One region of the Rhizobium sp. CFBP 13644 genome, then DNA from elsewhere that is predicted to be linked to it. Evidence: predicted binding sites of a transcription regulator. Region 1 holds the regulator's gene; the other holds the start of a gene.
What was found. The regulator PhoB, encoded in region 1, activates phosphate uptake and scavenging genes when phosphate is short. The targets are predictions, from matches to a motif close to TGTCATNNANCTGTCAT.
Positions count from the first base shown of each region.

Region 1 (4,501 bases):
GTCAAGATCGTCAGCCAGTTGACGGGTGACCTTGAGTTCACCTCGCCACAGACACTGGTTGCCTTTGCGCTTGGCATCACCCTCTTTGCCATCACGCTTTGCCTCAATATCTACGCGCTCTATATTGTGCGCAAATACCGGGAGCAGTACGAATGACCGACGTCGTTACTCCGGGCACCATTGCCCCAGCCGCAACGAAGAAGGTCCGGCGCGATATCGGCATCAAACGCCGCTACGCCTCCGAGCGCCGCTTCCGCACCTACGGTCTCGCAGCCATCACCTTCGGCCTGCTGTTCCTGTTTCTTCTCCTCTGGTCCGTCGTGGGCAAAGGCTACACAGCGTTCCAGCAGACCATGATCACCGTCCCTGTCGAGTTCTCTGAAAAGATCATCGATCCGGATAACGTGCGTGCCCAGAACCCAGCCAAGCTCGTTACTGCCAACTATCCGCTCATCGCCCGCAATGCGGTGGCCAAGGCACTCGGCGTCTCGCTGGATGACCGCACGGCTCTGCGCGGTGTGTCTGCGATGATTTCGGATGGTATCCGCGTTCAGCTTCGTGACGTTGTTGTTGCCGATCCTGCTATCATCGGCACCACACGCACGGTTTCCCTTCTGGCATCGGGCGATCTCGACAGCGCCTTCAAGGGTCAGGTCGATCTGAGCGTGAATGAAGAAAACCGCCGCATATCCGATCAGCAACTCGCATGGGTCAAGCAATTGTCCGATGCTGGCCAGATTGCCAAGCAGTTCAACACCGGCATCTTCTTCAACGGCGCATCCAGCCGTCCGGAAGCCTCGGGCGTTGGCGTGGCTCTCATCGGCTCGTTCTATATGATGCTGATCGTGCTGGTCCTGTCTCTGCCCATCGGTGTCGCAGCCTCCATCTATCTGGAAGAGTTTGCGCCAAAGAACCGCCTGACGGATCTCATCGAGGTCAACATCAACAACCTGGCGGCTGTTCCGTCGATTGTTTACGGTCTGCTTGGTCTGTCGGTCTTCATCAACTTCATGGGCTTCCCGCGCTCGGCCTCTCTGGTTGGCGGTCTGGTGTTGACCCTGATGACGCTGCCAACCATCATCATCGCCACCCGTGCGGCGCTGAAGGCTGTACCGCCCTCCATCCGTGCCGCGGCTCTTGGCCTCGGCGCATCCAAGATGCAGACGATTTTCCACCATGTTCTGCCGCTGGCCATGCCCGGTATTTTGACCGGCACCATCATCGGCCTGGCGCATGCCCTTGGTGAAACCGCACCATTGCTTCTGATCGGCATGGTTGCCTTCGTTACGAACTATCCGACAACACCCATGGACCCATCCACGGCCCTGCCGGTGCAGATTTACATGTGGGCGAACGAAGCAGAACGTGCCTTTGTTGAAAGAACATCCGGCGCTATCATCATCCTGCTGATGTTCCTCATCGTCATGAATGTTGGCGCAATCCTGTTGCGTCGGCGCTTTGAACGGCGCTGGTAGAGGAGTTGAATGTTATGAACATGTTGTCGGAAGCAGCAGTTGAAAAGGCGCTGGACAAGAAAATGAATGAAGTTTCGTACAAGATGATCGGCAAGGACGTTTCTGTCTATTACGGCGAGAAACGCGCTTTGTACGATGTGAACCTCAACGTTCGCGAAAATACGGTTACAGCTTTGATCGGCCCATCCGGTTGCGGCAAGTCCACCTTCCTGCGGACCCTCAACCGCATGAACGACACCATCGATGGTTGCCGCGTCACCGGCAAGATCACGCTCGATGAGGACGATGTCTACGATCCAGCGATCGACGTGGTCGAGTTGCGCGCGCGCGTCGGCATGGTGTTCCAGAAGCCGAACCCGTTCCCGAAGACCATCTATGAAAACATCGCCTATGGTCCACGCATTCACGGCCTTGCCCGCAGCAAGGCTGATATGGACCAGATCGTCGAGGCCAGCCTGCAGAAGGCCGGCCTGTGGAACGAAGCCAAGGATCGCCTGCACGAATCCGGTACCGGCCTGTCCGGCGGTCAGCAGCAGCGTCTGTGCATTGCCCGCGCCATCGCCGTTTCGCCTGAAGTCATTCTGATGGACGAGCCCTGCTCGGCTCTTGACCCCATCGCAACGGCAAAGGTCGAGGAGCTGATCCACGAGCTGCGCAGCAACTTCACGATCGTCATCGTGACGCACTCCATGCAGCAGGCGGCGCGTGTGTCTCAGCGCACGGCCATGTTCCACCTCGGCCATCTGGTTGAGGAAAACGATACCGACAAGATGTTCACCAACCCGGATGACCAGCGCACACAGGACTATATCATGGGTCGCTTCGGCTGATCCTGCCCTCTGTCGTGTCATAGCATCCACGCCACCCCGCCTGAGCCTTCGAGCGCTTGGCGGGTGGCGTCATCTAACTGGAGAATTCGAACATGCCGACACCAAACCATATCATGTCCGCCTATGATGACGAGCTGAAGTTCCTGACCCGCCGGATCGCCGAAATGGGTGGCCTTGCCGAACAGATGTGCGCCGACGCTGTGCGTGCGCTGGTCAATTCGGACTCGGCCCTGGCGCAGAAGGTCATCTCTGACGACACCATTCTCGATCACGCCGAGCGCGAAATCGGCGACAAGGCGATCGTGACCATTGCCAAGCGCCAGCCCATGGCTGCCGACCTTCGCGAAGTTATCGGCACGCTGCGCATCGCCGCTGACCTAGAGCGCGTTGGCGACCTTGGCAAGAACACAGCCAAGCGCGTTCTCGCTGTTGCCGGCACAGGCGTTCCACGCAAGCTGGCCCGTGGCATCGAGCATCTCTCCGAGCTTGCTCTGGTTCAGCTCAAGGAAGTTCTGGATGTCTATTCGACCCGTTCGGTTGAAAAGGCGCAGGCCATCCGCGAACGTGACGAGGAAATCGACGCGATGTACACATCGCTGTTCCGCGAATTGCTGACCTACATGATGGAAGATCCGCGCAACATCACCACCTGCACGCATCTTCTGTTCTGCGCCAAGAACATCGAGCGCATTGGTGACCACGCGACCAACATCGCTGAAACCATCTACTACATGGCCACTGGCAGCCAGCCTGAAGGCGAACGCCCGAAGGACGATAGTTCCAACACGCTCGGTGCCGTAACTGAGTGAATTCTCTAAACGACTGGCGGAGTCTCTAGCCATGGTGCCCAAAATCGCAGTTGTCGAAGATGAAGAAGCCTTGAGCGTTCTTCTTCGCTACAATCTGGAATCCGAAGGTTACGACGTGGATACCATTCCACGGGGTGACGAAGCGGAAATCCGCTTGCAGGAACGCACGCCGGATCTGCTGATCCTCGACTGGATGCTTCCAGGCGTCTCCGGCATCGAGCTTTGCCGTCGTCTGAGAATGCGCCCGGAAACCGAGCGACTGCCGATCATCATGTTGACGGCACGTGGCGAAGAAAGCGAGCGCGTGCGTGGTTTGGCCACGGGTGCGGATGACTATGTCGTCAAGCCGTTTTCCACGCCTGAGCTGATGGCACGGGTTAAGGCAATGTTGCGCCGCGCCCGGCCGGAGGTTCTGTCCTCCGTGCTGAAATGCGGTGATATCGAGCTGGATCGCGAAACGCATCGTGTTCACCGCAAGGCCCGTGAAGTGCGGCTTGGACCAACCGAGTTTCGTCTTCTCGAGTTCCTCATGGTGTCACCCGGCCGCGTTTTCTCGCGCTCCCAGCTTCTCGATGGCGTCTGGGGTCACGATATCTATGTGGATGAGCGCACGGTGGACGTCCATGTCGGGCGCCTGCGCAAGGCACTCAACTTCTCCAGCATGCAGGATGTGATCCGTACCGTGCGCGGCGCCGGATATTCCATGGAAGCCTGACCAACGCACCGGGGCTGAAACGTCTCCCGTATGGTCTCAAAATCTCATGCACCGCTCCCAAAAGGGGCGGTGTTTTGCATTTGGCATAATGGATATCAATGCGTTAGCGCCGCTAGAAGCCGCCAGCAACCGGCGTGACCTGCACAGCTTCTGAGTGTTGATTTTAAGTTTCTGTAATTTAAAGTTTGACTCAGTGGCCAGAAGGCTCTATGTATTGGTCATCGATCTTTTGCTTGCTGAGCTTTGGTTACCGCGCGATTAGCACCGCGCTTTGAACTAACCCTTCCTTTCAAAAAAATCGCTACACCGCACACAGGACTCACGTTCTGTGACTTATAACTTATGCTTTGAAAGGGTTCATTATGACCACAGGCACAGTAAAATGGTTTAACTCCACCAAGGGCTTCGGCTTCATTCAGCCAGACAACGGCGGCGCCGATGCATTCGTGCACATTTCCGCTGTTGAGCGTGCAGGCATGCGCGAAATCGTAGAAGGCCAGAAGCTTTCCTACGATCTCGAGCGGGACAACAAGTCCGGCAAGATGTCTGCCTGCAATCTCCAGGCTGCTTAATACGGGTATCGACTTTCCTTTGACCACGGATGTACTGGCATTGTCGAAAGTTTGAGACCACCGAGGTCAGGCATGTTGCCTGGCCTTTTTTTATGCCGCA
Region 1 is NZ_JACYVF010000001.1:708,157-712,657, reverse strand. It holds gene pstC (phosphate ABC transporter permease subunit PstC) at 1-156, shown strand, start outside; gene pstA (phosphate ABC transporter permease PstA) at 153-1,475, shown strand; gene pstB (phosphate ABC transporter ATP-binding protein PstB) at 1,490-2,305, shown strand; gene phoU (phosphate signaling complex protein PhoU) at 2,398-3,114, shown strand; gene phoB (phosphate regulon transcriptional regulator PhoB) at 3,146-3,829, shown strand; gene IFT53_RS03340 (cold-shock protein) at 4,192-4,401, shown strand.

Region 2 (4,501 bases), on a different contig from region 1:
CTTCAGCGCCGAAATATCTGAGCTGGAACGCACCCTGCTGGGCGATGATCGCGCCAATCAGGAACGACATCAAGAGGATGATCGGAACAGCGCGAACGCCCATGTGATCGATCTGGTTGACGATGGCCGCAGGAGAAACCCCGCGCCCGCGCCCCAGCTTCATCTGCGCACCGCGCACGGCCGAGCCGAGAATATACATGCCCGCCAGAAAGTCCGCACCAGCCTGAACCACGTTCTTGCCGATAGGATCGAATATGCGCTGAACGACACCGATCTTGTTGGTGTTCTTTGGCGGCAGTGGTGCCTGGTCCGGCAGGCCTGCAATGATCGCTTCGAAACGCTCATTTCCTTCAAACGCAACTTCTGTACCGGACTTGTCCATCCGGTTGCGCAGCCGCCGCAGAAGCCACGCACCCGTAGTGTCGATGTCTTCAACACCCGAAAGGTCAATCGTTACAGGTCCAGAGGGTTTTGAAGTCTCGATCTTCTCAATGTCTGCCAAAACCGGTGAGACATTGGCGTTGCGCCAGGAACCGCTCAGAACATAGCGCGCAGCGCCACGATCCGCGTTGTCATCCGCCGCGATCGCTGCCGGTTGCGCCTTTTGCTGTGCCTCAAGTTCTTGCATCTTGCTCCAAGCGAATGCAGCCTATTAATAAATGAGTAACGACTCATATCCATTGACGGATCACCAAGCCACAGGGATCACGTCAGATTCCGATCATTTGTTGTTGGCAACCGGGTTTTACATCAGACGAAAGGTTAATTTCGATGAGCCGTTACCTTGAAGCCACAGCAGAGGCCTTTCCCGTTGCCGGCAGTTTCACCATTTCTCGCGGAAGTCGGACAGAAGTGGTGGTCGTGGCGTGCACCATCACGGAAAACGGCTTCATCGGACGGGGCGAATGCGTACCTTACGCCCGCTACGGCGAATCAGTCGAGGGTGTCCTGGCGGATTTAAACGCCGTGTCAGGCGCGATCTCGAGCGGCATCGACCGCATAGAACTCCAGCGCCTCATGAAGCCAGGTGCCGCCCGCAATGCGGTGGATTGCGCCTCATGGGACCTTGAAGCCAAACAATCCGGCAAATCCGTTTCCGCATCGCTGCTTTCCGTAGAGCCGCAAGCCATTATCACAGCGTTTACGATATCGCTGGGCGATGCGGACACGATGGCGGCCAAGGCAGCGGAGAATGCATCGCGCCCGCTTCTGAAAATCAAGACCGGAACAGAGGATGACGCCTCGCGCCTTCGCGCTGTCAGGGCAGCGGCTCCCCACGCAAGCATCATCGTCGACGCAAATGAGGGATGGACGGAACACAATATTGAGCACCATCTTTCCGTCGCAGAGGAATTGGACATCGCGCTCATCGAGCAGCCCTTGCCTGTCGGCAAGGATTCTATCCTTTCGCGCATCAAGCGCCGGGTACCGATCTGTGCGGATGAAAGCGTTCACCACACGGATGATCTCGCGTCCTTAAGAGATCGATATGACGCCATCAACATCAAGCTCGACAAGACAGGTGGCCTGACCGAAGCGCTTGCTATGAAGCAGGAGGCAGAACGGCTTGGCTACACCATCATGGTTGGCTGCATGCTGGGCACCTCGCTCGGCATGGCGCCTGCCCTCATGCTTGCGCAGGACACGGCCTTTGCCGATCTGGACGGTCCGCTCCTGCTAGCGCGGGACCGCGTTCCGGGCCTTCGCTATGAAGGATCGCTGGTGTTCCCGCCAGAGCCGGAGCTCTGGGGCTGAACCTCACGCTGCCCGTTGGCCGATCAGCCCAGCGATGTTGACGGGCTCCAGCTCATGGACCGTCGTCTCAAGCTGCTCGTCGGACTTCATCCACGTAATTAGCTCAAAGGTTCCGTCGGCATTCTCGGCAACGGCTGTGCAGCTCTCCACCCAGTCGCCGGTGTTGATGTAGCGGATACCGTCTATGTCCTCCATCACCGCGTGGTGAATATGGCCGCAGATAACACCATCGACATTGTTGCGGCGGGCTTCATCTGCCACCACACGCTGAAACTCGCCAATGAAATTGACCGCATGTTTCACCTGAAGCTTGGCCCAGGCTGAGAAGGACCAGTATGGAAGGCCAACGCGGCGGCGCACGGCGGCGAGCAGAACATTTATGGCAATTGCCGCGTCGTAGGCCCAATCGCCCAGATAGGCTAACAGACGGGCATTGCGAACCACCACGTCGAACTCATCACCATGGATGACGAGGTACTTCTTGCCATCAGCTGCTTCGTGGATCATTCGCTCGGCAACTTCAATTCCGCCGAAATGGGTGCCGGGAAACTCACGGAGAAATTCATCATGGTTCCCCGGAATATATACGATGCGGGTACCCTTGCGCGCCTTGCGCAGAAGCTTCTGCACCACATCGTTGCAGCCCTGCGGCCAGTACCAGTTGCGGCGCAGGCGCCAGCCATCAATGATATCACCAACAAGGATTATCGTATCAGCCTCGTGATGGCGCAGGAAATCCAGAAGGAAATCTGTCTTGGCCGCCTTGGAGCCAAGATGCACATCTGAGATGAAAAGCGTTCTGAACTGCCTGGCTTCGGTTTGCGCGGCCATGGAATTGTTCCCTCTGTCTCGGCAACTTCTCCCTCTGCAAAACCAGACTCGTGTTTCAGCAAGATGACAAAGCGCCATTTCCGCTGATCGACGTGCTTTTTACGCAACTTCGAATGTACGGATTTTGCGCAGCCCAGATGAAATAAACGGCTGTACGCACTGCCTGATTGTTGTATGCAAAGGCCTCCCAGAAACTTGAAATAGAGCGGTGATAGAATGAGTTCTCAGGACACGGGCAAGACGCAAGACAAGAACCCCAATGCGGATCTGGAAGAACAGGCGCTTTTCTATCACCGTTATCCTCGCCCCGGAAAACTCGAAATCCAGGCATCCAAGCCGCTTGGCAACCAGCGCGATCTGGCTCTGGCCTATTCTCCGGGCGTTGCTGCCCCTTGCCTCGCCATTCACGAAAACCCTGAAATGGCTGCCGAATATACGGCACGCGCCAATCTGGTTGCTGTGATTTCCAATGGTACCGCGGTGCTGGGCCTTGGCAATATCGGTCCACTGGCCTCCAAACCAGTCATGGAAGGCAAGGCCGTCCTGTTCAAGAAATTCGCAGGCATCGACGTTTTCGATATCGAAATCGACGCACCCGGCGTCAATGACATGGTGTCGACCATTTCGGCGCTCGAGCCCACCTTCGGCGGCATCAACCTAGAAGACATCAAGGCACCGGAGTGTTTCGAAGTCGAGCGCCAGCTTCGCGCCAAGATGAACATTCCCGTGTTCCACGATGACCAGCACGGCACAGCCATCATCGTTGCGGCTGCCGTGACGAACGCGCTGGAGCTGGCTGGCAAATCAATAGGTGACGTTAAGATCGTTGCGTCGGGCGCGGGTGCCGCAGCCCTCGCCTGCCTCAACCTGCTAGTCGTGCTAGGCGCAAAGCGCGAAAACATCTGGGTGCACGACATTGAAGGCCTCGTCTATGAGGGCCGCAACACCTTGATGGATGAGTGGAAAGAGATCTACGCGCAGAAGACCGATAAGCGCGTCCTGAACGAAACCATTGATGGCGCCGATGTGTTTCTCGGCCTGTCTGCCGCTGGCGTTCTGAAGCCGGAGCTTCTGGCTCGAATGGCTGAAAAGCCTCTCATTCTGGCACTCGCCAATCCCAACCCCGAGATCATGCCGGAACTGGCACGCAGCGCGCGCCCGGATGCGATGATCTGCACCGGTCGTTCTGACTTCCCTAACCAGGTCAACAACGTTCTCTGCTTCCCTTATATCTTCAGGGGTGCGCTGGATTGCGGCGCGACGACCATCAATGAAGAAATGAAGATGGCAGCCGTTCACGCGATTGCGGAACTGGCGCGTGAGGAAGTTTCGGAAGTCGCCGCGAAAGCCTATAGCGACGAGACGCCAATCTTCGGACCGAACTATCTCATCCCCTCACCCTTCGATCCGCGCCTGATCCTGCGCATCGCTCCTGCGGTGGCACGCGCTGCTGCGGCAAGCGGCGTAGCGGCACGTCCTATCACCGACTTCGACGCCTATCTCGATCAGCTGAACCGCTTTGTCTGGCGCTCCGGCTTCATCATGAAGCCAATTTTCAATCTGGCGAAGACGGCAGAAAAGAAGCGCATCATTTTCGCAGAAGGTGAAGATGAACGCGTTCTGCGCGCCGCACAGGTGCTGCTGGAAGAAGGCACAGGCGTCCCTATCCTCATCGGCCGTCCGCAAATCATCGAGGCGCGCCTGAAGCGTTTCGGCCTTCGTATTCGCCCGAACGCAGACTTTGCCGTGGTCAATCCGGAAGACGATCCACGTTACCGTGACTATGTGGATGACTACTTTGCGCTGGTCGGTCGTGCCGGCATCAACCCGGAAGCGGCGCGCACGATTGTTCGTACCAACAGCACCGTCATCGGCGCTCTCTCGGTCAAGCGTGGCGAAGCGGATGCCCTGATAT
Region 2 is NZ_JACYVF010000009.1:100,523-105,023, reverse strand. It holds gene IFT53_RS19840 (ABC transporter permease) at 1-628, opposite strand, end outside; gene dgcA (N-acetyl-D-Glu racemase DgcA) at 772-1,755, shown strand; gene IFT53_RS19830 (UDP-2,3-diacylglucosamine diphosphatase) at 1,759-2,586, opposite strand; gene IFT53_RS19825 (NADP-dependent malic enzyme) at 2,803-4,501, shown strand, end outside.
Region 2: IFT53_RS19830 (UDP-2,3-diacylglucosamine diphosphatase) is a predicted target of PhoB. The motif match lies at 2,639-2,655, and genes of this name have one in related genera.